Regions from separate parts of the Paenibacillus sp. ISL-20 genome, predicted to be linked through region 1. Evidence: riboswitches for the same ligand, from Rfam matches in the RefSeq annotation. Region 1 holds a riboswitch; the other holds the start of a gene.

Region 1 (9,926 bases):
CCAAGTTTATCTTTCGGTCGGGAGAGGCATGTTTCCGGGAATCGGCGTGTTTTTGCCGGTGGATGAGGCGGCACGAAGCGTATTTGCCTCGTTTGGAAGTACTGTTGACTACGGCAGTATTGTAAGAGGTATAGTTTGATTCAATTATGAGCAATGGGATTTAGGTTATATTTATTCCGAAATTAGAAAACACTTTTTCTCATTGTAGGGTTAAACAGCGGACAAGCGAAATGTCGATAAGCCAGAACCACCAACACCTTCTCTGGTTGTTGGCAGTTCTGGTTTTTCTGGATTCATTAATGATTAAGGTCTTCACAACCTCGCGTTATCCCTAGATCCCATATTCCCCTTTGGACACCTGCCGATCGCATGAAATCACCGGAGGGGAGTGATAGTTAACTTACCTACTTCCAAGCCGCCGAGTATATGCATTTTATGTAAGTTTGAATCATAGCCGTTGGATCGGGTAAGAGGTTGGAAATCATGCGCCGCGGCAGCTCCTTTCGTATTTTTCGCCGATAGGCCCGTTAAGCTGAACCTTACCACAAGTAACGGCGAAAAATTTTCTTGGGGAAATGTCTGAGCGGTGTTGAAAGTTATGTGAATTTTGACTCTCTAAGTGCACTGGTTTTAGTTGGACTCTTTGAAAATTCTAAGTAGAATGCTTCAAGGGCCCTAAGTCGTTCATTCGTAAAATTAGCTGTGGACGCAGGGGGTAGAAACATGGTTGAAATAGATGATAAAGGGCAATTTTCAGTTATTGGAACGGCTCATATCGTGATGGTATAGACCTTGGCAAGCTTTTGCCGAGAAACGGCAAAAACCCCTTGCCACCGCTGGGGTGGAAGGGGCTAATCCTAACGTCTCCAGCGAAATGATCGGTTCATGCTCGCCATCCGCTATGATAGGGTTAGGGTTGATTCCTTTACAGCGTTACTCGCCCTGTTCGACATCCCCCATACTGAACCTGATTTAAGCACAGTTAACCGCATACCGGGATTCTGATGCGAGTCGGTAGGCTCTGGTGATACTGAACTCTGTACGAGCGCAGTATATCGCGGAACTATGCGTATGTTAGGCACAACTTAGATAGATGTAACGCTTGCGGCTTAAACACCTTAAATGCCGATGTGTGATTAAACAATCCAATTGAGTACAGGTATCACCAAGGCCAAGACCAGAAAATATACGGGCAGCATCACTTCATTGGCATGGCTTTTCGCACGAATTTGGGTAACAAGAGCACCCAGCATGATGACCGCTATCCACAAACCAGCCAGCGTGCCCGCCATTTGCGACCAAATGCCAATCAGCATCCCGATCCCGCCGAGAATTTCCGCAATACCGACTAGAATGCGAAATCCATCCGAATAGCCGTATTGTTTGAATGATTCGACCGGCTCTTTGGCCCCAAACTTCATAAATCCGACGATCACATAGCCAATGCCCAAAATAATCTCAAGTATAATCGATACGATGTGCAACTGTTTCACCTCCTTACTGAACTTGATTTAAGCACAGTTAACCTCATACTAGGGATTCTGATGCGAGTCGTCGTTAAACTCTGTTGATACTGAACCCTGTATGAGCACAGTATATCACAAACTATGCTCATGTTAGGCACAGTATATCATAAAACTATGCTCATGTTAAGCACAGTTTATACTTCGTTTTTAAAAACTTCTGCCGCAATGCGCTCAATCGTATACTGCTTGAAAACGTGAAGCGTACTCTCTTCCACTTGAGAAGACAATTCCTGAAAAAGGCTTCTTACTGACGCCCCGCGTTCGCAGTCGAGCGTGGAATCGACCATCCCACTTCCCAAAGGATTGTGCATTTGCAAAGCCCGGTAAACGTCTGCCACTGTAATCGAGCTTGCAGGTTTGGCCAGCAAGTAGCCGCCATCTCTGCCTTCCCTAGCCTCGACAAGATTTGCACGAACCAGTTGACCTATCACCCGGCGCATAAACGTCGTTCCAGACTTCATCATATTCGCAATTTCTTTACTTGAACGCACGTTATCTGACATCGAAAGTAAGACAAGTCCTTGTATGGCCAAACCGAATGCCGACGGAGTGACCGTGTGGTTTTTTTTGTTCAGATGCATGGCAATTCACCTCAAATCTATTATGTGCAATGTTTACACAGTTTACAAGATGTCCGATCTCGCTATTTAGGGCGACTCAAGGAAAACCTCTGGCCGAAGGAGGACAAGGGTTCAGTCCGCGCGACAGCGAAAGCGTAGGGGGCACGCATTGAAACTCCATGCACGAGGAGAAAAAACTTGCCGTTACAGCACGGAGACCCGTATCATAAGTGACGGCGAAAAATTGGTTTGTCATACATTCACCCTGTTGTTTGAGAGCTGTATTGATTGATAATAAGATTTATTGATGCAAAAGTGGTCTAACAGACTTATCACATCGAAGACTGGACATGTGGGTGCCCTACTCTAGGTTGGAAGGGGAGTCAAGGAGTGTTTCCTAAGTTTTAATACACCAACGAGCGTAAGTTGAGGTCATAGCTCACTCAAACTTGAATATTCAATGATCGTAAGTCGGGCTAATCACCTCTTATTAATTGTTTATTTAAATCAATATATAGTGGCGAACAAAGGCGAACATTAACTCGACAAGCACAATATATTGATTTATTATGAATTTGGAAATGATGTCTAATTCGAAATGAGGTGATCAACTCATGGCAGCCAAAGGTCAAAACAAAGTATCTGGTGACAAGATGTCTAGTCTTGCCTCTAAAGTACTGCAAAGCCCTAAGTACAGTAATACCACTAAGTCCTTAGCTGCATCTGTCCTGTCACAGTCCAAAAAGGGTAAGAACTAATTGGCGAAGCTTACGATTTCTTAAACAAGATACGATCATTCCCTATGAATGGAGTGGACATGAGACATCATGTATGTCCTCTTATAGGAGCCGCTAACTATATGAGGTTAGTGGTTTTTGTTTTAAGAAATGCACAGTATGATCTCCGTAAATAAATTGACAGTTGGCGGTGACAAACAACCGTTAGACAGGGGGAGATTGCATTAGATGCGGTAAATAAAAAAACAAGCGTAAGTGGTGGCACACTCCGCTTGTTTTCGGCAATCCAATGGTGAGAAGTAGCATTCTCACCTAAAAAGAAGGTATCGGTGTAGTGCGAGCTACACACTACATATGTATAACTGAGGAACCTATACTTATATGTATACGTCATTCGCGACGGATATCCTTCTTATTTTCAAAAATATTGAAAGAAGGATGAACTTGTTATGACAATTGAACTGGAATCAAAAGTATCTTCTTTATTAGAGGGTATCGCATCGCGACTGGGTGATTGAGCCAGGAGTAAGACGTGAAATGGATTATAAGGTTGTAGGGGCAAAACAGAAAGAAAACTGGATTAGATTGGAACTGAATTCGACTGACGGAAGTCATATAACGACATTCATTTTCAAAGACAGTTCACGAAAGTCATTTACTGAAGTTTTAGATATGCGGGATTATCAAATTAAAGGGGATTCGGAAGCTGATAAGCAACTTGACAATGTACTGGAATTGCTAGAGGATGATTCCGTATTTAAAATGGATTGGAAATTCATTGATAATCATAAATCACCGCCTAAATAAAATTTATTCCTTTACCTTAAAAGGTCTTTAAACGATTGTGTTGCCTCAGCTTTGAATTTACTTTCTTGTAGTTAATGTTTGTTCAAGGTTGGCTTAATACAGAACGGAGGGACTACATGGATAAAAAGGACTCGGAAATTATGGTCAGGCTTGCAAAGAAAGGGAAACATATCTCAAAAATTTGGGCTGAGGATTTCCCGGTATATGATTATTGGGACATTTATTTTGAAGTCTACGGCAGGAGAACGGAGTTCGGTCGGAGTTAAAAGAATGATAACATCAAGGTTGAACAAGCTTACTGAAGCTGATGACAAGCCGGATCGTATCAATATTATCGAGGAATTAAATGAACTTGTATACCATTTATATAGTCGATATAAGTCCAGTCAACAGAGGGCCATTATTAATCAATAGAGCTATCAAGCCCCTTCTGTACATAGCAGAAGGGGCTTGATTTTGGCCTAAAACAGGCCTCCATAAATACCTGTACCGTACCATAAGTGACGGCGAAAACATCAATAATTTAGGTAACAGCATTCACCAGCTCCATTAAGGGTTGGTGATTTTTTATTTGCATGAAATATTGAAGATGCCTTTTGTAACAAAAATGAATTATAGAGATATGACTTCTAGCAGTTAGATTGCAGGCATGCGTGCGTATTAATCAATAGGACTAGAGATGGATGGGAATTCTTGCGCGGATTGATCTACCGAGAGATAGAAGTATTCAATCAATAATCGTATAGGCATTAAGACCTAATCGATGAGTTTGAATAGATCCGTTAAGTTGGGCCGTATCCATTGTGTTCCCCAGGGATTTGAAGGGTTATTACTTCGATGCCTCCAGTAGTATTTATATGGGTGCTGCTGATTTTAGTCATAAATATCCCGATTCGACAAATAGATACAAAATACTACAAAGATGAGTCTGTAGAGCCTAACTTATAAACCTTTTATAATATACTTTTAGTTTAATATTTAAATTCTTCAAATGGATACAAGCTCGTACGACAAGGCAAACCTATTGAAAAATGGGGACGCAAAGCTAAAGGGGCTAACGGATTTGCTGAACATGCAAATGCTATTGCCAGCCAGCTGCCGAATACGACGGAAGAGCCTCCGTCTATTAGCGTATGCCCGCTTTTGGATGGAGGTTTTTTTGTGATCTTAAAAAGAGGAGGGCTGTTTTTTACCGTGAGGGTGTCCGTCTGTTTTGAATGGCGAGACGTCCGCATAACAAATTGGATTTGATAGTTATCGGCGATTACAATGCCAAGATGCCCTGTATTTGGACATGGTGGAATGGCAGAACCGCAGAACCGCAGAACCGCAGATCATTTTGCTTCGATGTAGCTCAACAGAAAGAATTTGCCTTTCGTCAGGAGGAAAGAACAAAAGATGAAATTAAAAAATCAAAGAAGGTTATCTCTTCTAATGACAATCGTTGTGGTATTGACGATGTTACCTTTTTATCCGTTAGAAGCAAGAGCAGCAACCACACCAACACTTAATCTTGGTAATCCTGTTAGTGTAACCGAAGCAACTTATCAACTGCCCAATGCCGCATTTGAAAGCACAGGCGTCATAAATGGTGCGGGCGGATACTTTACTGTGACTGTAAATAGCGGCTCCATTGCCGTTGGGACTGTTGCAAGCGGAATTACCGAGTTGACTGATGGTATCAAAATTAGTGGTATTGTTACTGACCAGTCTACACCTACCAATAGAGTGTTCAATTTTTCAAGTAATACGACGTACGAAGACATTCAAGCTGTTATTCGAAATATGAAGTTTACACAAGATCCTGGGAAAACGCAGAGTGTTACCGTAAATGTAACGCCAGGAGCGCCGTTGACCGATGGAAAAACCTCGGTACGTATCTACGATGGACGCTATTTTGTATATGTGGCCAGACAGAGCACTATGCAATTCAAAGATGCTGTGACGACTGCAACGAATAATAGTGGACATCTTGTAGAGCCGACTGAAGGTAATCCTGAAGAAATGTTTGCGATTGCCAATATGTTTAAGGAATTTAAGAGCCCTTTTCGAGATAGCTGGAACCTTTTAAGTTTTATAGGGGCTACTAAATCTACAGAACGAACTAATTGGAGCACTATTCCTTTCAATTCTAACTGGACAAAGTATGTATCAAACGGTCAGCCTACAAATCTGGAGAACACAAAGGAATATGTTGCAAATGGAAATCTAATTCATCTTACGCTATTACTAGACACCACGAATAACAAAGTAGGTTACTTAGCCGTAGACAATACACACGGTGGTACCAGCAATTTTAAGGATCCGGGAGTTATTGTCGAATATAATCCCGGTGTCATTAGTAACATCATCACTACTACACAAGATATCCAACTCCCAGTGATGGGCGGCAGTGTAACGATCGACGGTACAGCCAAGGTGGGCGAGACGTTGACCGCGAACGTAACGGGAATCACATATACCCCGAATACGACAGACAATGTGCCGACCTTCCAGTGGTACCGTAATGGCGTTGCTATACCGAATGCAACCGGCTTAAGTTATACGCTAACGGCTGACGATGTTGGGGCGGCCATTACCGTAAGGATCACCGCCGATGGCATACATGCGTCAGGCAGCGTGACGAGCAAGGCGGTGGTTACGGATATCGATAAAACGCAACTGCAAGCTACGGTCGATAAGATAACAGGTGAGAACTTGCAGCCAGCGGACTATACTCCGTTAAGTTGGCAGGCACTGCAGGATGCATTGACAGAGGCTGATCGCATTCTGCAAGATCCGAATGCCACGCAGATAGAGATCGACCAGGCGAATGAGAACTTGAAGAATGCCTACGAAAATCTCGTAACCATTGACGCTATTCTGGACAAGCTTGACCTCCGAGTTGCCAATTCGACTAATCACGAGGAGATTGAGCTATCTCCGCCATTTAACGGTAATAAGTATCTAAATTACAAGGCTTCCGTAACGGATGATGTTTACAGCGTTGCTGTTGCCCTTGAACTGCTGAATTCCGGAAGCACGGCCAAATTGAGCTTTAATGGCAGCGAAGTTCCCGATCCTTCCGATTGGAATGACCTGCAACTTCATGCAGGCCTTAATGTCATTCAAGTGGAAGTGACGATCGGAAACAGAACGAATATCTATACCGTTGAGATTGTAAAAACCGATAAAACGGCACTTCAATCGAAAGTAGACAAGATCGGAACACTAAATTCGACCGACTATACTCAAGAGAGCTGGGACAAGCTTCAGGAGGCTCTGAAAGAAGCTAACAACGTACTGAATGATCCGAAAGCAACCCAAGAAGAAGTGAATAAAGCCCTTGAAGCATTAGAGAAAGCCCAGGAAGGACTGGTCCCAGCGGAGGCTCCTGGAAACAATGGCGGCGGAGAAACAACGTCACCGGGTACCGGTTCAGGGACTAACTCTGGAACGGTTTCGACTCCAAACACGAATTCCTCCGGCGTTACCACTACGGTAAACGGTAAAGATTCTTCATTCGCGACCAGCACCACCAAAACGGACGGAGAAGGAAACCATACGACGGTACAAGTCGATTCGGGCAAGCTGTCCAATATTCTGGCTCAGGGTGATGGACAAAAACTTGCCATTCGCGTTCCTGTCGGTGGAGACACCAAGGTACAGGGCTTGACGGCAGCTGATATTAAGAAGCTGGCTGATACCGGCTCGACGCTGGAAATCGAAGATTTGCTGGCAATCTACCCAGTTCCCGGCAAGCAGTTGGATCTGGACGCGATCGCAAAGCAGTCGAACAATGCAAAACTTGAAGATATTGCAGTAAGAATCAACATCAAACGCTCCCCTCAAGATTTGACGGACGGCGCCCGCAAGAAGGCGGCAGCCGAAGGTTACGAACTGCTGGTTACTCCAGTGGACCTCGACCTGACCTTCACGCATGGCGACAAAACGGTGCGTTCCGGGGAGTTGAACGGATATGCGCCGAAATACATCGCGCTTCCGGAAGGCATTGATCCGAACCGCATCACGACAGGTGTAATCGTCAATCCGGACGGCAGCGTATTCCATGTTCCGACGGTCGTAACGAAGATCGATAATCGGTACTTTGCACTTATCAATGATCTACGCAGTAGCGGCACCTATTCGGTCATCTGGAATCCACAGGATTTCGACGATGTGCAGTATCATTGGGGCAGAGCGGATGTGAACAATATTGCCGCAAGACTCGATCTTGAAGGAACCGGCAACAACACGTTCTCGCCGAACAAGAATGTAACGCGAGCTGAATTCGCCGAAATCGTGGTTCTCGGTCTCGGGTTAATGCGCCAAGACGCAATGCAAAACATCTTCCCGGACGTACCGGCTTCCGCATGGTATCGGAATGCCGTTGCGCTTGCTGATGAATATGATATCGTTCGCGGTTATGCGGACGGCAGCTTCAAAGGCGGCCAGCAAATAACGAGAGAGCAAGGATTTGCGATGATTGCCCGCGCGCACCGCATGATTGATACAACAGTTTCACTTAGCGAAGGACAGGCGGCAACTGTACTGTCCCGATACAAAGATGCGGCTGACGTAGCAGCTTGGGCAAGAGCGGATGTTGCGCAATTGATCACTGCGGGAATTATTCAAGGCAACGGGCCTGAGCTTCTAAGTCCGAAAAAGCAAATGACCCGTGTCGAAGTAACCGCACTGATCGCAAGAATGCTGAAAGAGACAAACCTGATCGACAAGTAATGAAGCAACACGAACAACCATTGATGGCGCGGAGTCGTCAATGGTTGTTTTTTCATTTATTTTTGATTATCCATATTTGGACCTTCGGGTGGTTCACGAGTAGTTAGCGAGAGGTGCGAAGGATGGTTACTTCCCACAATGCAGGAGCTGCTTACGCATGCTCCTTTCGCATTTTTCGCCGATAGAGCCGTTAAGCTGAACCTTATCATAAGTGACGGCGAAAAATAGGGGGTGCCTGGCACTTCCTTTTTGCTGATATTGTTCTCTCATTAAAAGAAATCTTCGCGTTTTTTCAATAAGGTGAACGAATGAAATGCTTATTTTCGGAGCGAGGCATTATATCGGTGAGTGTATACAAACCATGTAATGCTTGCTGTTAATAATGCCGACGAAATCAAAGCTGTAAGAACACTATATGTTTGCCAAATAAGTATCGTTGACCAATCTAATGCACAGCACATTATACACTGGACAATCGTAGCAATCAGCAAAATAGCTGTTACGATTATTCGTTTTTTTGTCATTGGCTGCCGCTCATTCGTTTTCCTTCTGCGTAATCCTAAGAGAAAGAACAGAACAGCCAATAGGCAAAGAATAATTGTGGTAGACGACAAAATGATGTCCAAAAGCTGTGTGCCGCTTATTCTATATGACTGCGTCAGATTGCCGTCTAATATATCTTTAACTTTTAGTACCATGCTTCTATTGATATTTGCGCCGTTGGTCAGTAAGCAGATGGCTGTTCGTTCATTTGGCAGTATGGCCACTTCGGTTCCGAAATTGGGATTGCCCCCTGGGTGCTCTATAATCGTTTGGTTGGCGTTTACCGACCAGCCCGCCGCATAATACATTTCGTTGACAGCCGGAACAGACATATCACCCTGATGTGATTTTTCGATAACCGTGTGGAATATTTCGGGTATGTCCTGCACAATACCCATCTGTATGCCCATCCAACGCGCCATATCTTTTGTACAAGAAATGATGTAGCCTGCGGGTTTATTCCCGGAATAATCCGGCGCGTTATATGGAGTTGTCATAAAAAAGGAAGAACGGTAGCCCTGTGCCAACTGTCCGGTGGCTTGAGCATCTTCTTTATAAACATACGTCTGGTGAAGACCCAACGGCTGAAATATCTGTTCCCTCATAAAGTCTTCATAGCTTTGTCCCGCCACAATCTCAATAACCAGACCTAATACGTCATAATTAACAGTTCCGTAATTATACTGCTCACCAGGATAGAACGACAATTCAGAATCTACGAGCATTTCTACGGTTTTTTGCAACATATCCGGCGTATTGCCTTGTGGAATGTTTTGACTGTGACTGCCATTTGTTAAGCCGCTAGTATGGTGTAAAAAGTTATTGAGCGTAATACTTTGCATATCAACGTGTTTCCCCTGATACTTTAACGTAAACCAAGGCAAATATTTCTGGATAGAGTCTGTCATTGACAGCAGTCCTTGTTCTTCCATCAGCAGAATACCCATGCCGGTAAAAGCTTTACTTACCGAAGCCAGCTCATATAGAGTATTTTCACTTGCCGACAGTCCCTTTTCACGATCTGCGTACCCGGA
Region 2 (9,926 bases), on a different contig from region 1:
TGTAGAGATGAACTTAAAAGCTCTCTTCATTCCAAATTCCCCCTTATTGAAGTTAAATCGCTTAAGAGTTGTACAGTGTGATCTATCATAAACCAAGGTTTTTTCTTGGCTTATTTCGTCTTTAGCCTTTCACGGCGCCGACCGTCAATCCGGAAATAAAATACTTCTGGAAGAAAGGGTAGGCGAATGCTACCGGCAGCACGATGAGAATGGCGACAGCCATACGGGCTGATTCCTTCGGCATCGTTGCAACGAGCATGGCGTAACTCACGCCCATACTTGCTGCATTCTTCGCGAGTGCGTCTACATTACTCATTAAGCTGTTGAGCAGTGCTTGCAGGGAATACAGATTCTGGTTGTCGATATAGAGCATCGATTGGAACCAGTCATTCCAGTAAGCAAAGCAGAGAAACAGTCCAATGGTTGCGATGACCGGCAGCGAGATCGGCAGGATGATGGAGAAGAAGATTCGCAGCTGGCTCGCGCCATCGATTTCGGCAGATTCGATCAGTCCATCGGGAATCGTGCTCTTGAAGAAGGTTTTACATATAATTACGTTGAACGATGAAACGGCTAGCGGCAGTATTAGTGCCCAGATGCTATCCTTAAGTCCTAATAAATTGGTATTAATGAAGTAGCTGGACACCAAGCCGCCATTGAATACCATGGGGATGAATACCACCCAGGTCAGAAAGCCCCTCAGCTTGTAGTTTGGGCGAGAGAGCACATAACCCATGGAGGCGGTAAGCAATACGCCGAGCACGGTACCAACCACGGTAACGAGGGCGGACACGCCGAGCGATCGCAGAATCATCGTTCCCTGCTTGACGATATAGACGTAAGCCTCAGCCGATAAAGCAACCGGAAGTAGGTGATATCCGGTCTCACGGATGGACTCCTCACTGGAGAAGGAAATGGACAGAACAACAACTACAGGTATGACGCAGAGCAGAGCCAAGATGATAAATATCAGGTTGAAGAACAGGTTGACGGCTTTGTTTGTACGGTTAAACTTCTCAAGGCCTGTCTCGTAAGTGGTTTTCGGTGTCATCGTCTTGCCTCCTTACATCATCGCGCTATCCGGATCGATTCTGCGAACAATCCAGTTAGCGATCAGAATCGTTGCGCATCCCAGAACAGACTGTACGAATGCGGCTGCGGATGCCATCCCTACGGTGGCGGTTTTCAGTTGCTTATACACCATGACATCGATGGTGGTTGCCACGTTGAACAGCGAATTGGAATCTCGCGTGACCTGATAGAACAAGCCGAAATCAGTGTAAAATATCCGCCCGACGGCCAGTATGAACATCATGACGATCACCAGCTTGAGCATGGGCAGTGTAATAAATCTCGTCTGCTGCCAAATCGAAGCGCCATCAATAACAGCTGCTTCATAATAGGTGCTGTCAATGCTTGTGATAGTTGCCAAATAAATGACCATACCATAGCCCAGGCCCTTCCAGACATTCAAGAGAATCAAGAACAATGGCCAATATTTCGGCTCCATATACCAGTTAATAGGATCGCTGCCCATATTGACGAGCATTTGATTGACAATCCCTTTATCGAAACTTAAGAATGCCCAGCCTACCGCAGATACGACCACCCAGGATAGGAAATAGGGGAGGAACATCATCGTCTGATAGACCTTGCTCGCTTTGCGGCTGTGGAGGAGTCCGATCATAATCGCGAATAGCACGGGCAGAACGATTCCTAGCACGATAAACACAATGTTGTAGCCAATGGTGTTGCGAATAATGATCCAAGCGTCATTCGATTTGAACAAGAATTCGAAGTTTTTGAGGCCTACCCATGGACTGTTAAACACATTGCTCAAAAAGCCGCCGCTTATCTTGAAATTTTTGAAGGCGATAATGATCCCAAACATCGGTAAGAAACTAAACAGGAGGTACCAAATCGTGGTCGGCAGCGCCAAGAGGGTAAGTTCCGTATCCTGCTTGTGCCAACGTATTCGTAAGCGCTTTCGTTTAACTTTTGATTGGGCTGTAGAGCTCATGTCTGTCACTCCTTACGGTGTTATCTCGCTTGTCGTGCACCTGGTAGTTTCATTGTATAAGAGGAAGATTCGTCGCTTCCAGATAACAAACTTGATACTATAGTCAACAAACGTTAGATTCGAAAGATTTTTATTGATGGAAATTGAGATATTTGATATGATGTATTCACAAAAGCTACTCACGATAACGGCAAACTTGTCGAAAGGCAAGGACGCAAAGCTACAGGGTCTTCTTGACGAAACGTCAATGACAGCCAGCTACCGAATGAAAACGCTTTTTTTGTTTTTTTGGACAAACATCCATTGAATCCTGTGGAACTCTAATACGATAATGGCAAACTTGTCGAAAGACTAGGACGCAAAGCTACAGGGCCTTCTTGACGAAATGTCAAATGGCAGCCTGGCCACCGAAGGGGAGTTAGCATGCGCAACGCAGTGTTCGCGATTGTAGGACTTTTTGCGTTATTGATATGGGCTCCGGTTGTACAAGCTGCACCATCTGAAGATTGGCTGGGCTTGGAGGAACTGGATCGTGGGGCAATCGTCATTCAATATGACGTGAAAGCAGGCACCAAGACAAAGCTCATGATCGGAAAAGGTCAGGACCAATATACATATGGGCTTTCGCCAGCCAAGCAGCAGGAAGTTTTTCCACTGCAGATGGGCAACGGAGATTACACGATTTCCGTGCTGGAACAAGTTAGCGGCAGCAAATACAAGATCGTTCAGGAAGCGGCAGTTAAGCTTCAACTGACAAACGGCAGCAAAGTGTTTTTGAATTCTGTACAAAATATCGATTGGAGCGAAGAGGACAAGGCTGCTCAGCTTGCGAAAAAGCTAACCCGTTCGGCTCACTCCGACAAGGAAAAAGTACAGGCTGTCTACGAATATATCGTCGGGACGGTCCGGTACGACAATGCTCTTGCATCCAGCAAGCTGACGGATTACCTTCCCGATATCAACCGCACGATCGCTGGACAGAAAGGGATGTGTTATGATTACGCCTCCCTGTTCGCTTCCATGCTCCGAAGCCTCGATATTCCGGCAAAGCTTGTCATGGGAACCTCGGAATACGTCGATGTGTACCACGCCTGGAATGAAGTATATTTGAATGGGCAGTGGGTAACCATTGACACAACCGTCGATGCGAGCTGGAAAAGCAAAGGGACCGAGTACAAAATGATTAAAGATGCTTCCAGCTATTCTGCATCCAAATACTACTAATAAATGTGCAATAAAACTAAGCTTTGGACGAATAAGTCCAAGGCTTATTTCGGTTGTATAGAAAATGTAGAGTTTTGGCCGATATAATGCAGGAAGCCCGCTGGGTTCTGAAGGGAAATACAGACACCAATGAATCGTGCGCCCATAACAGGTCTTGGAGATGATGGCTCGGGAAGTCCATTATCGGCATGCATTTTGATAGAAGCATGGGACGAATTAACGCACGGAAAGTAAGATCGGAACCGAATATTACGAGGGTAATGCTGAGATTGAGGGAGAGATTATGAAGAAAAAAGTAAGTGGAATCGTTGTGGCGCTGCTGCTTCTGTTTCAAACACTATTGGGCACATTCGCTTTGACAGCGAATGCGGCGGGTAGCGAGCAGGAATCAGCAGTTACTATGCAGGAATTAGAGACTGGCGTGCAAGAATTAGAAGTTAGTGAACAAAAAACAGTGACGGATGACGTATATAACACGCCAGCACCAGTAGCCGACATGGAGGGGATACTAACCAAAGTCGTATTAACCGATATGAACGGTACCGTGGTTGATGCGGTATATAATCCGGACAGCAGCCTGGACATCGGCGCAGCCGTTAATCTCAGCTACGAATGGGAGCTTCCGAACGGGCACGGCTACAAGAATGGGGATACATACACATTCGAGCTGCCGACGCAGTTTGAGATTTTTACGGATATTGATGCACCACTCCTTACCGGTCAAGGCGAAGTTGGCCGATTTACGGTTGATCGGAACGGGAAAGTTGTGATGACCTTCAACGATTACGTGGAGAACCATTCCAACATCAGCGGCAAGCTGGAAATTCGCACAGAGTTTAAGAAGGAAGTCCTTAAAGGAAGCACAGAAATCATTATTGCTATTCCGATAAAGGGTGGGGTTCAGACCATCATCGTGAACCTAAAGCCGCAAGGCGGAAAGCTGATCGAGAAGCAAGGGAAAGCGATTGGCAAAGACCGGATCGATTGGACGGTCCAGATCAACAAATCTCTGGACAAAATCAAGCACGCGGTCATCACCGATGAAATGCCTGAAGGCTTGGAGCTCATCGCGGATTCCGTAGAGGTTCACAACCTGCAGGTTAACGGTGACGGCTCAGCAGTTCTTGGTGATCAGCTGGATGCTGGCAAGTATACCGTCCAAACGGGCGGCGGCAAACTGGAGCTTGCATTCCAGGATGAGACGATCAGCAAAGCCTACGAAATTCGTTTCTCGACGAAGCTTATCGGTCAACAGTCCCGGTTTGAGAACACCGCTGTCCTGTCTGGCGACGGGATGGAAAATGCCCAATCGACGGCTACCGTAACGGTAGATCGCGGCCAATTCTTGAATAAATCGTATCGCCAGGATAAGGATACCGGAATCATCACTTGGACGGTGAAATACAATTTCAACGAGAAGAAGATTCCGAGTGCTCAAGCTATTATTACGGATGAATTTAGTGAGAATCATACCTGGATAGCCGATTCGCTGAAGGTGTATAACGGGAATTCGGCCAATGCCCAAGACCTGGTTTCAGAGGATGAATATAAAGCTGAAGCGAAAGGTATGAACGGATTCGAGCTTCAATTCAAGCAGGATATCGATTCGCCTTATACGATCGTTTACCAGACGATGCCGGTCGATCGCTTGAGCTCCGAAGGGCAGGAGGTCAAGAACAAAGTCGTATCGGGTGAAGCGTCCAAGGAAGTAACTGCTCCGGGCTATGGAAGCCGTGCTCTGGTCAAAGGAACCTCGAACATCGATTTCGCCAACAAAAAGGCAAAGTGGAAGATCACGGTCAATGGTGATAAAAAGCCGGACGGCACCAAATACAGCATGGAGAAGGTAGTCATCACGGATACGTTCCCGCAAGACGGACTCGAATTCGTTCCGGATTCAGTGACCGTAAAAGCGGACGGGAAAGTCGTTCCAGAGAGCGAATACACGGTGAAGTACGATAATGTACGCGAAGGCTTTGTAATCGAATTCTCTAAGATTGACACCACCTATACGATTGAATATGAAACGAAGTTTAACATCAGCTGGCTGAAGGATCGCAAACGGGACTTTTTGAACAGAGCTTCGATGACATGGATCGAGGAAGGCAAGACCAAAGGACCGATTGAGCGAGATGCGAGCTTCTCCGCTGACGATTATACGAAAAATAACGGCGGCAAAGACGGCAGCTATAATCCTGTCAGCAAAGAAATTACGTGGAACATCAAGATGAATTATAATCTCGATTCGCTTAAAGAAGCGATCGTAACCGATGTTCTGAAGCAGGAGCAGAAGCTTGTGCCGGATTCAGTCAAGGTATACGAGATGAAGCTTACCGGGGGACGGAATGGCGTTCAGAAGGGCTCGCTAGTTCCAGCTGAACAATATGTAGTGACGGAACCATCAGAAGCTAACGGAAACCAGCTGTCCATTCGTTTTACCAGCCCGATCTCATCCGCATACTGGATTGAATTCAAAACATCGCTGGAAGGCACATTGATTGTCAATAAAATCGATAATACCGCGGAACTGCTGGATGGCAGCGCTAAAAAGGCAACATGGAACGCCAGCGTAACGATTCCTCACGGCGGCGAATATGTGAAGAAAAGTGGCGCCCAAAACGGAAACAAAATCGACTGGGTGATTCGAATCAATGAAGGTCAGTCGCATATTTCCAACGCCAGAATGATCGACTATCCAAGTGCGAACCAAATCTTGATCGAGGATTCCTTCCACTTGTACGCTACCAAGATTAATGCAAACGGTAAAGCGGAAAAAGCTCAAGGGCTGACAAAAGGGAAGGATTACACCTTAACCATCAATAGGCTTGACGGAGATCAGGAGACATTCGAATTAAAGTTTGAGGATGACATCTCAACGGCCTATATTTTGGAATATCAGTCGTTCATTATCGCTGAAGATAAAGAGGCTGTACAAAATAAGGTGGCTCTCGAAGGAGATCAGCTGAAGACTGAGATTCGGGAAACGACGGAAGAGGTTATTGTCCGTACTTCCTCCGGCTCAGGTTCGGGAGGTGGCGTAACGGGCAGCCTGGAAGTAACGAAGGTGGATCAGGACGATCAGACGAAGCCACTGACGGGAGCAAAGTTTGCGCTTTACGACAAGGCAGGCAAACGAACGCCGATCGTAAAAACCACGGATGAGGAAGGCAAAATCCTCTTTACGAAGCTGCTGTACGACGAGTACATTTTGGAGGAGCTGTCAGCTCCAGAGGGGTATAAGATCGAGCAAGCGACATGGGACGTAACGATTAATTCCAGCATCAAGGACCAAGGCAATGTGAAGAAAATAATCGTAATGAACCGCAAGGAAGAGCCGGTTACACCTGGCGAGCCTTCCAATCCTACGGATCCGACGGATCCAGGTAATCCGGGGAACCCAACTGATCCGGGCAATCCGACGGACCCAGGCAACCCGGGGAACCCAACCGATCCTGGCAATCCGACGGATCCAGGTAACCCAGGGAACCCAATAGATCCGGGCAATCCGACCGGTGAAGTAGAGGTGCCGGACGAGGATGTTCCAAGAGGTGAACCAACAACGCCTCAAACTCCTCAAACGCCTCCGACAGAGCCGGAAACACCTACCGTTGATATTAGCGAAGAGGATATTCCGCGAGGAGGCGTCGAGCCTGAGCCTCAGATGCCGGAAGCACCAACTCCATCTGAGAAGACTTCAACACCGCAAACGACAGTTTCGATGCTTCCAAAAACCGGTGAAGCGAGCCCTTATCCATTCTATTTGGCTGGCCTCGGGCTGATCGCTTTCGGTGTATGGTTAGGTCGCAAACGGATAAAAATGAAACCATAATTCGTCAGACTTCGGCTCTCCTTGTCCTGTAACCAGGGCAGGGGGAGCCGTTTTCATGAGGGGGATCAACCGCCATGATGTATGCATTTATTATGTGTAGTAACATAAATACCTCTGATCCCGATCAGAGGTATTTATTATCCACCATTATCCTGCTGAAAGGATCTCGTCAATTTTAATCCAGCGCGATTCCTCTTCGGCCATGGACAGTTTGATCTCCCGTCTAAACGTGTGGATCAGCACGACAATTCCTGTCAATTCCGTGTTCTCATATTCATCGAACAGCCTCACGGTAATCATACGGTGTTCATGAAAAGACTCGGCGAGCGCACTCTCGATTAATTCCATTTCTTGTGGATCCAGCGTTGGCCGGTCTTTCCTGCCCTCTTCCAGTTGCCTGCGAATGATGGTTTCTTTGTGTTCCGGCAGCATCATCCGACTGGATTCCCACAGCCCGTTTCCCTCAAGCTTTTTTCGTGTTGTCATTTATAATGTCCTCCTATCTTGGCTGATCGATCCAGCGCTTGGCCTGCGTCTGTTTTGGATACGGCTCGGATCACAACCGAATTCCCGTATTTATTTTTGAGGGCATCGGTCACCCGTTCAAGTGCCATCGACCGCTCCCGTCCGGTATCAAACAATGACATTTGGTATTCCGTATCCGGGGAAAACTGCGACAAGCTAATACCGACCCGCCGAATCGGCAGGCCGTCCCAATACGTTTCAAGCAGCCGGCATGCCCAGCGGTAAACCTGATTCGTAATATTCGATGGATCCTCCATCTTCATCTGTCGGCTAAATCCCGTAGGGCGGTCAAAGTCTGCTCCCATACAACCGACCGATACAACATGCCCCATAAAACCAAGACCGCGGCATCGCTGGCAAACCAACTCGGTTAGCTCAAGCAGCACAACCTTAATTTCTTCCAGCTTGGTATAATCCCGAGGGAGGGTCATCATGTGTCCAACCGATTTAGGGTCAACCTGGTGAGTGCCGGGTCTTACCGGGCTGTCATCGATTCCCTTGGCAATTCGCCAGTACATCTCGGCTGAGATATCGGAATTTTTACCGAATTTACGGCGCATCATCTGCTTCAATTTAGCAAGAGGCGTCTGAGCCACGCTGCCGATCGTGGGCAGCCCCATGACGTTAAAGTGGCGGGTCATCTTGCTGCCGGCCATAAACATACAGCTAACGGGCAATTTCCAAAGGGTATCCGCAAGCGAGTCCTTGGACAACGTGTAGATGCCGGACGGATTTTTCTTGGCATAGTTGTCACAGGCCGTTTTAGCAAGGATTTTGGTTTCACCGATGCCGAAGCGGGCGCGAACACCCGTAGCATCCAGGATATGGCGCTGAATGGTTTGGGCTAACTCATCGGGTGTGCCGAATAGGTGCAGCGAACCGGTAACGTCTAAAAATTGCTCATCGATACTGTAAGGCTCAACTAAATCGGTATAGCTCTTATATATCTCCGTGATTTGCATCGAAACGTCAATATACTTCTGCATTCTGGGTTTAATGACGACAAGATCCGGGCACTTTGATAGTGCCTCTCCTAATCGCTCTGCCGTCGTTATTCCTTTTTCTTTAGCAAGCGGACAAGCAGCCAACACGATACCTGAACGTCTTTCCGGATCCCCTGCAACTACCAAAGGGCGGCCTGTATACTCGGGATGGTCTGCTTTCTCAACAGATGCATAAAAGGACTGGCAATCCCCTAACATGATGACTCGGTTAGATGATTTCACAACAGACTCCCCTTATCTGCAATTTGTAGCCCAAGGTAGGTGTACGATCTTTGCTCGATCTCCGCCTCAATTAGCCCCCATAGTATGGACAGCTTGTGATGATACCCTCTACAGATGAATTCAACCTCAATGCCAAGCTTTGTTTTTCGATCCTCGTAAACCTTAATGGCATATTCACGCATTGTTCTACGAGCCTGAGCTAAATCGGATAATGCAGCTGCCTGCAAATGGTCGATGATCGCATTCGTTAGCTCGGGGGTCTTTAAATCTGCTCTACATAGGATTGAACGGTCATGCTCTAACACATCAAGTAAAAGGGGTAATAAAATATAATCCTTCACCAGTTTGGTTTCATCTGGTTTCAACCCAATACTCAACATCATTATTCACCTCATTGACGGGAACGTTTGTTTGTATTATATGCGAACATTCGTTCTTTTATCAATGTAAATTATACCCTTATGATGACGGATCAGAAATTCACAAGCGATACCCCTCATGATCAGGGATTAAAGCCCCCACCTGGAACCTTTCAATCAACGGATTACTTTTATTAAGATTCACTTTCATTACAAAGTCGGAAGGGAGCTCTTGGATGCAAAACGAAATATCCTCCTGTAAAAATTCCGGTTGTTCATTATCGTAAAATTTCTCGGCCGCTTCTGACTTTCGTATCCGTTCAATGGTTTCCTCGGCAGATATACGGTTAGTGTCTTGGAGAATCTCCGATATATACTGTGCGCAGGCCAGATCATCATCCCCTGACGGATGCGAAGCAATTAAATTAATCATCATGTCGTCTTCTTTTAATAAGTTTCTCTTTATAAACTCTGCTGTTGTTCTTGCATTGGTGAACCCGGTAACGAATAGGTGCTCGGTACTCAATGCGTTTAGGGTTGCTGTAACTCCATTGGTTGTCTTCTGAATCAGAAATTTCTCCCGAAGATCCAAGTTGTGTAAACGTACAGGCGAATTGTCCAGTTCAAACCCCGGAATCGGCAGACCCTGTATCTCTCCCGCTAATAAAAAGTCAGGATAGATTTTGTTTAGACGCAAGGCGTCGTCTAGAGTTCCCGCCAGAATGATACCCTGAACCCCATTG

The links. Region 1 has a riboswitch for cyclic di-GMP ahead of J7E85_RS08480 (S-layer homology domain-containing protein). Riboswitches for the same ligand answer to the same signal wherever they lie in the genome.
Region 2: linked by a shared signal. The riboswitch ahead of J7E85_RS17365 (transglutaminase-like domain-containing protein) and the one ahead of J7E85_RS08480 (S-layer homology domain-containing protein) in region 1 are both predicted to bind cyclic di-GMP.

What each region holds. Positions count from the first base shown of each region.
Region 1 is NZ_JAGGRD010000013.1:4,956-14,881, forward strand. It holds gene J7E85_RS08455 (hypothetical protein) at 1-139, shown strand, start outside; gene J7E85_RS08460 (DoxX family protein) at 1,137-1,484, opposite strand; gene J7E85_RS08465 (RrF2 family transcriptional regulator) at 1,661-2,107, opposite strand; gene J7E85_RS08470 (hypothetical protein) at 3,361-3,630, shown strand; gene J7E85_RS08475 (hypothetical protein) at 3,747-3,896, shown strand; cyclic di-GMP riboswitch class I at 4,635-4,733, shown strand; gene J7E85_RS08480 (S-layer homology domain-containing protein) at 5,029-8,349, shown strand; gene J7E85_RS08485 (serine hydrolase domain-containing protein) at 8,667-9,926, opposite strand, start outside.
Region 2 is NZ_JAGGRD010000027.1:11,441-21,366, forward strand. It holds gene J7E85_RS17350 (ABC transporter substrate-binding protein) at 1-30, opposite strand, end outside; gene J7E85_RS17355 (carbohydrate ABC transporter permease) at 122-1,051, opposite strand; gene J7E85_RS17360 (ABC transporter permease) at 1,064-2,020, opposite strand; cyclic di-GMP riboswitch class I at 2,200-2,286, shown strand; cyclic di-GMP riboswitch class I at 2,344-2,432, shown strand; gene J7E85_RS17365 (transglutaminase-like domain-containing protein) at 2,444-3,244, shown strand; gene J7E85_RS17370 (collagen binding domain-containing protein) at 3,528-7,073, shown strand; gene J7E85_RS17375 (YolD-like family protein) at 7,221-7,559, opposite strand; gene J7E85_RS17380 (DNA polymerase IV) at 7,556-8,824, opposite strand; gene J7E85_RS17385 (YhjD family protein) at 8,821-9,207, opposite strand; gene J7E85_RS17390 (2-phosphosulfolactate phosphatase) at 9,305-9,926, opposite strand, start outside.